One region of the Pseudomonas viridiflava genome, then DNA from elsewhere that is predicted to be linked to it. Evidence: predicted binding sites of a transcription regulator. Region 1 holds the regulator's gene; the other holds the start of a gene.

Region 1 (3,408 bases):
TTTTTCACGGGCAACGAGCGCTTTGAATACTGTTTCCCAATCAAGCCCCGGTACTTCGCGGCCGATCAGTCGGGCAATATGTTCGAGTACGCTTTTCTTGCTGCCGCCCGGCACGTTCACTTCGGAACGGCCGGGGGTCAGGATTTCTTCAAGTCGGATCATGTGTGGTGAGCGTCAGCGAGCGTTTGCACCCTTGAGGATGCTTTGCTGCTTTTCCTTATGCTTGAGCAATTGTCTGTCGAGCTTGTCAGTGAGCAGGTCGATGGCCGCGTACATGTCGTCATGTTCAGCATTGGCAACTACCTCTCCACCGTGGATATGCAGCGTGGCTTCGATCTTCTGTTTCAGCTTCTCGACCGCCATCGTGACCTGCACGTTTGTAATCTTGTCAAAATGCCCTTCGAGTTTCTTGAGCTTGAGCTCAACGTATTCACGAAGTGGCTTGGTCACTTCCAGTTGGTGTCCACTGATGTTGACTTGCATACAGCTTCTCCTTTGCCAGTGCATAAAGAGGCAGGCGTGGTGCCTGCCACTGGAACGCTGTGGCTCGGCCTGCATCACATCAGTCGCTTGCGCTCGCTGGAGGGTGCAATCCCAAGAGATTCGCGGTATTTGGCAACTGTGCGACGGGCTACTTGAATGCCTTGTGCCTCCAGTAAACCAGCGATCTTGCTATCACTCAACGGCTTTTTCTGATTTTCCGCCGCGACCAGTTTTTTGATGATCGCGCGAATTGCCGTGGATGAGCACTCGCCGCCTTCCGAGGTGCTGACATGGCTGGAGAAGAAGTATTTCAGCTCGTAAATGCCGCGTGGCGTGTGCATGAACTTCTGCGTGGTCACCCGGGAAATCGTTGATTCATGCATGCCCACCGCTTCGGCGATGTCGTGCAGTACCAGCGGCTTCATGGCCTCATCGCCGTACTCCAGAAAGCCGCGCTGATGCTCGACGATCTGGGTGGCGACCTTCATCAGCGTCTCGTTGCGGCTCTGCAGGCTCTTGATGAACCAGCGGGCTTCCTGCAACTGATTGCGCATGAAGGTGTTGTCGGCGCTGGTGTCTGCGCGGCGCACGAAGCCTGCATATTGCGGATTGACCCGCAGGCGCGGCACCGATTCCTGGTTCAGCTCCACCAGCCAGCGTTCGTTGTCCTTGCGCACGATGACATCGGGAATGACGTACTCGGCTTCGGTGGACTCGATCTGTGAACCAGGGCGCGGATTCAGACTCTGCACCAGTTCGATGACCTGACGAAGTTCGTCTTCCTTGATCTTCATGCGGCGCATGAGCTGGGCGTAGTCACGGCTGCCCAGCAGGTCGATGTAATCGGTGACCAGACGCTGCGCTTCGCTCAGCCAGGGCGTTTTTGCCGGCAGCTGACGCAGTTGCAGCAGCAGGCATTCGCTCAGGGTGCGAGCGCCGATACCGGCCGGTTCGAATTGCTGTATGCGGTGCAGAACGGCTTCGATCTCATCGAGTTCGATATCCAGCTCGGGATCGAAGGATTCGAGAATCTCTTCAAGGGTCTCGTCGAGATAACCCTGATTGTTGATGCAGTCGATCAGCGTGACGGCGACCAGGCGGTCCTTGTCGGACATCGGGGCGACGTTGAGCTGCCAGAGCAGATGGCTTTGCAGGCTTTCGCCAACGGATGTGCGGGTGGTGAAATCCCATTCATCATCGTCATTGCTGGGCAGGCTGCTGGCGCTGGTCTGGTAGATGTCTTCCCAGGCCGTGTCGACGGGCAGCTCATTGGGAATGCGTTCGTTCCATTCACCTTCTTCAAGGTTGTCTACGGTAGGTGCAGATTCCTGATAGGTCGGTTCCTGAACATCGGGGTTGGGCTTTTGTTCGATGTTGTCCGCCATCGGGTCGGAGTTGTCGAAGTCGTCGCCTTCCTCCTGGCGTTCCAGCATAGGGTTTGATTCCAGCGCCTCCTGGATCTCCTGCTGGAGGTCCAGTGTGGATAGCTGAAGTAAGCGGATCGCCTGTTGCAGCTGCGGTGTCATCGTCAGCTGCTGGCCCATTCTCAAGACTAGCGATGGTTTCATGGCAGGGGCTAAACACCTTATTCGCCGGCGCTCTCGCGCCATCCACTACAGGCGCCGAAACGCCAACTTAAGCAAATTATATGCCTGAAAGCAGAGCGTTTGCCTAGAGCGTTACTAGAAATAATACGTTGTCAACAAGCCGCACCGGTATTGGAGGCCTTGACAGGCCGGATGCGGCTTTTTCGAATGCGGCTTTTACAGGCGGAATTCGTGACCCAGATAGACTTCTTTAACCAGCTGGTTGGCCAGAATGGTTTGCGAGTCGCCTTCTGCGATCAATTGCCCGTCGTTGACGATATAGGCTGTTTCACAGATATCCAGCGTCTCGCGAACGTTGTGGTCCGTGATCAGCACGCCAATGCCCTTGGCCTTGAGGTGGTGAATGATCTGCTTGATGTCGCCGACTGAAATAGGGTCTACGCCCGCGAAGGGTTCGTCCAGAAGGATGAACTTTGGGGCTGTCGCCAGCGCGCGTGCGATCTCGACACGGCGACGTTCGCCACCCGAGAGGCTCATCCCGAGGTTGTCGCGAATGTGCGTGATGTGGAACTCCTGCAGGAGGCTTTCCAGTTCCTTGCGTCGCGCAGCGGCATCGAGTTCCTTGCGGGTCTCGAGGATCGCCATGATGTTGTCGGAGACCGACAGCTTGCGGAAGATCGAGGCTTCCTGCGGCAGGTAGCCGATACCTGCACGGGCGCGGCCGTGCATGGGCTGATGGCTGACGTCCAGATCATCGATCAGCACGCGGCCCTGATCGGCCTGTACCAGCCCGACAATCATGTAGAAGCAGGTGGTCTTGCCGGCGCCGTTGGGGCCCAGCAGACCGACAATCTGGCCGCTGTCGATGGAAATGCTCACATCGCGCACGACCTGACGGCTTTTGTAGCTTTTAGCCAGATGCTGGGCTTTAAGCGTCGCCATTACTGGGCCTTCTGCGGTTGATCGGTTTTCTTTTTAGGCTGAATGACCATGTCGATCCGTGGACGTGGCGTGGTCACTTTCGCGCCACCATTGGCACGGCCCGCACTGACGACCTGCCTGACCGTGTCATAGACGATCTTCTCGCCTTCGGACGTGTTGCCGTCGTTGACGACCTTGGCCTTGTCGATCAGGACGATACGGTCCTGAGCGGCGTAATACTGAATGGTGACGGCGTATGCCTGCACGATCGGCTTGTCCACCGACGGCTTCTGCTCGTAGTAGGCCAGGTTGCCGACAGACGTGAAGATATCCACTTCGCCCTGAGCGTTGCGTGTGATGGTCACGGTGTTGCCTGTGATCTTCATCGAACCCTGCGTGATGATGACGTTGCCCTTGTAGGTGGCCACGCCTTTCTTGTCATCAAGCTGCGCATCGT
Region 2 (3,408 bases), 880 kb from region 1:
CCGATGCGCCGGACACCGAGGAGCTCAAGCGCAAGCTGGAGAGCTTCCTGCAAACCGCGACCAAGAGCCTGCTGGACAACACTGCAGGCGTGGAAGCCAGCAAGAACAGAAACTGACTGATGTCGTCCTGCCCGGTATCAATCGGGCAGGACACGCAGTTGACCGTTTCAGCAATGAAAAGGCCCTCGGCATCCAATGCGAGGGCCTTTTTGTTATCCGTTTGAGTCCGTTTGCTGTGCGCAATCCATTGGAACGAATGGAGGCGGTGAAAGGTCCAGAGTAGGTAAGTCAGAGTGCCTGGCTTGCTTATTCTGGAGGCATTGATGAAACAGTGGGCCATTTTGTATCTGGACAAGGATGGTGTGCAGCAGCGTCGGGAAGTGCAGTGGCAGGAACGCCCCAGCGAAGAGGATGCTGCACGTCTGTTGCGCAAGGATTTATATCCCGTCACGGATGAGTTGGATCTCAATGACCTGGAAGGTCGAACCGATGAGCCGACCGTCAAGACACTCAAGGACCATAACAGTGTCCAGATCATTTCCATCACAGAAGCGAGCTGATCCTTCACTGCAAAAAATCTTGTTGCGCCAACCACTTGGCAATGTCCCCCCGATGGGTCTACTCTGCAAATGAGGTCGTGAAGACGGCCTCTGACACAGGTCCATCTCCGGCCCGTTCCAGGTCCGGTCAGCTACATGCTTGATTCCCCACGTCGGAGTAACTGCCGTGCGCTGGCCATCTTCTCGATGGCCACTCGGGAAGAGTTGAAACTCTATCTATCGTTGCATAGGAGGACGTTTCATGAGCACAGCCTATCAAGAGGACATCAGCAGTAACGTACTGCGCCGCATGAAAGAAGGCGGTTTTGACTTCGCGCGAATTCACCCCATCGAGTTCTATGCCATTTTTCCCGACGAGGAACGGGCGCGGCAGGCTGCAGAAAAATTTCGTGGTGAGTCCCTCAATACACAGATCAATGTACGCGATGACGGTGCCTGGCATTTGCAGTTGAGCAAAGTGATGTACGCCACCTATGACGGTATCGGTGACTTCGAGCAAGACTTTCAAATGGCCATTTCGCCAATGGACGGGGAGGTTGAAGGCTGGGGGGTGAAACAGGAGATCAGGAGGCTGCACGCCTGATCCGCTGCAATTGCGATTGATACCTGCGTGCTGATCGGCCGACCTGGAGAAATCTGCCGGGGCGGCCGGTTTTGTTTTCGGGGTCAGGGAATCTCGCGCAAGTGCTGTTCACGAATAGCGTGCTCGCCAGGACCACGTAAAGCCCGAACAGGTTATCCGTGCGCAAAAAAAAGCCACTCAAGAGAGTGGCTCAAAGGGAAGTCCGGTCAGGAACGCGTCATGATGCGTGGCGCTCGCTGAGAAATGGGGTTCAGGGCAAAAGCGACGTTTGATGCCCTGTTTGCTCGGTTGCTGGCGATTATGGCGAACTAATATCGTGTTCGGAAATCAACTCTGACTATGCTGGTCATAGATTTCGCGGCGCAAAGACGCTTCCGAATGACGCATGCGAGAGGTAGCTGGGGCATTTAGCGCACAGGAATGGTGCGCGGCCCGCAGGGTTTATATATAACCTATTGATATTTAAGCGTTTATGCCGGTGGCACGGGCCTTGCGAAGCCTAAGGTGTCCATGGTGACAAGGAGTACGGCATGATCCGCACCTTTTATGACGAGATGTACGATGCTGGCGGTCTGGTCCGCCCGCACTATCGGGAATTCGCCCGCTGGTTGGGCGATACGCCCCCTGAGCTTCTGGCTCAACGCAGGCGTGAAGCCGATCTGCTGTTTCATCGCGCCGGGATCACGTTCACGCTCTACGGTGACGAGCAAGGCACCGAGCGGTTGATTCCGTTCGATACCATTCCGCGCAGCATTCCGGCCAGCGAGTGGCGGGTCGTGGAGCGGGGCTGCATTCAGCGTGTCAAGGCGCTGAACATGTTCCTTGCCGACCTCTACCATGACCAACGCATCATCAAGGCCGGGATCATTCCTGCCGAACAGGTGCTGGCCAACGAGCAATATCAGCTGGCGATGCAGGGTCTGAATCTGCACCGCGACCTGTACTCGCACATCTCCGGCGTCGATCTGGTCCGTGATGGCGATGGCACTTATTACGTGCTCGAAGACAACCTGCGCACGCCCAGCGGCGTGAGCTATATGCTCGAAGACCGCAAGATGATGATGCGCCTGTTCCCCGAGCTGTTCGCGGCGCAGCGCATCGCGCCCATCGATCATTACCCGAACCTGCTGCTCGATACGCTGAAAAGCTCCAGCCCTCTGGATAACCCCAGCGTTGTGGTGCTGACGCCCGGTCGCTTCAACAGCGCGTTCTTCGAACATGCTTTCCTGGCGCGCGAGATGGGCGTCGAGCTGGTCGAGGGTGCCGATCTGTTCGTGCGTGACGATCGCGTCTTCATGCGCACCACCGACGGCCCCAAGGCCGTTGATGTGATCTACCGTCGCCTGGACGATGCATTCCTTGATCCGCTGGCCTTCAACCCTGATTCGATGCTGGGCGTGCCCGGTCTGCTGGCGGCCTATCGCTCCGGCAACGTGGTGCTGGCCAACGCCATCGGCACCGGGGTTGCGGACGACAAGTCGGTGTATCCGTATGTCACCGACATGATTCGTTTCTATCTGGACGAAGAGCCGATCCTCAAGAACGTACCGACCTGGCAATGCCGCAAGCCCGAAGAGTTGTCCCACGTACTGGCTAACCTGAAAGACCTTGTCGTCAAGGAAACCCAGGGTTCCGGCGGTTACGGAATGCTGGTCGGGCCTGCCGCCACGGCTGCCGAGATCGAAGCCTTCCGTGCGCGTCTCAAAGCCAAGCCGCATGCGTATATCGCTCAACCGACACTGTGCCTGTCGACCTGTCCGACGTTTGTCGAGAACGGCATCGCCCCGCGCCATATCGATTTGCGCCCCTTTGTTCTGTCCGGTCGTGAAACCCGCGTCGTGCCTGGCGGCCTCACCCGAGTGGCCTTGCGTGAAGGCTCGCTGGTGGTGAATTCGTCGCAGGGCGGCGGAACCAAAGACACCTGGGTGGTCGAGGATTAAGGATGCCTGCCAATGTTAAGTAGAACTGCCTCGGATCTTTTCTGGATGTCGCGTTACCTGGAGCGAGCGGAGAACCTCGCCCGAATGCTGGACGTGAGCTATTCGCTGTCGCTGATGCCCCAGGACGGGCGTGGCGACGGGCTGGATGAGATAGCCATGCCGTTGTTGATCACCGGTACGCTGGAAACCTACATCGAGCGCCATGGCGAGTTGCACGCCGAGCGCATGCTGCATTTTTTCGCGCTGGATGCGAGCAACCCGGCCAGCATCTACAGCTGCCTGGGCGCTGCACGCGCCAGTGCTCATGCGGTGCGCGGTCGGATCA

Evidence for each region. The regulator sigma-54, encoded in region 1, starts transcription at its own class of promoters, with help from an activator protein. The targets are predictions, from matches to a motif close to ANTGGCATNNANNTTGCTNT.
Region 2: the regulator sigma-54 is predicted to act here: its motif matches at 1,621-1,640, upstream of CFBP1590_RS09460 (circularly permuted type 2 ATP-grasp protein).

Annotation. Positions count from the first base shown of each region.
Region 1 is NZ_LT855380.1:1,116,243-1,119,650, forward strand. It holds gene ptsN (PTS IIA-like nitrogen regulatory protein PtsN) at 1-162, opposite strand, end outside; gene hpf (ribosome hibernation-promoting factor, HPF/YfiA family) at 175-483, opposite strand; gene CFBP1590_RS05365 (RNA polymerase factor sigma-54) at 558-2,051, opposite strand; gene lptB (LPS export ABC transporter ATP-binding protein) at 2,247-2,972, opposite strand; gene lptA (lipopolysaccharide transport periplasmic protein LptA) at 2,972-3,408, opposite strand, start outside.
Region 2 is NZ_LT855380.1:1,993,459-1,996,866, forward strand. It holds gene CFBP1590_RS09445 (LTA synthase family protein) at 1-116, shown strand, start outside; gene CFBP1590_RS09450 (hypothetical protein) at 324-560, shown strand; gene CFBP1590_RS09455 (ribonuclease E inhibitor RraB) at 802-1,143, shown strand; gene CFBP1590_RS09460 (circularly permuted type 2 ATP-grasp protein) at 1,674-3,083, shown strand; gene CFBP1590_RS09465 (alpha-E domain-containing protein) at 3,096-3,408, shown strand, end outside.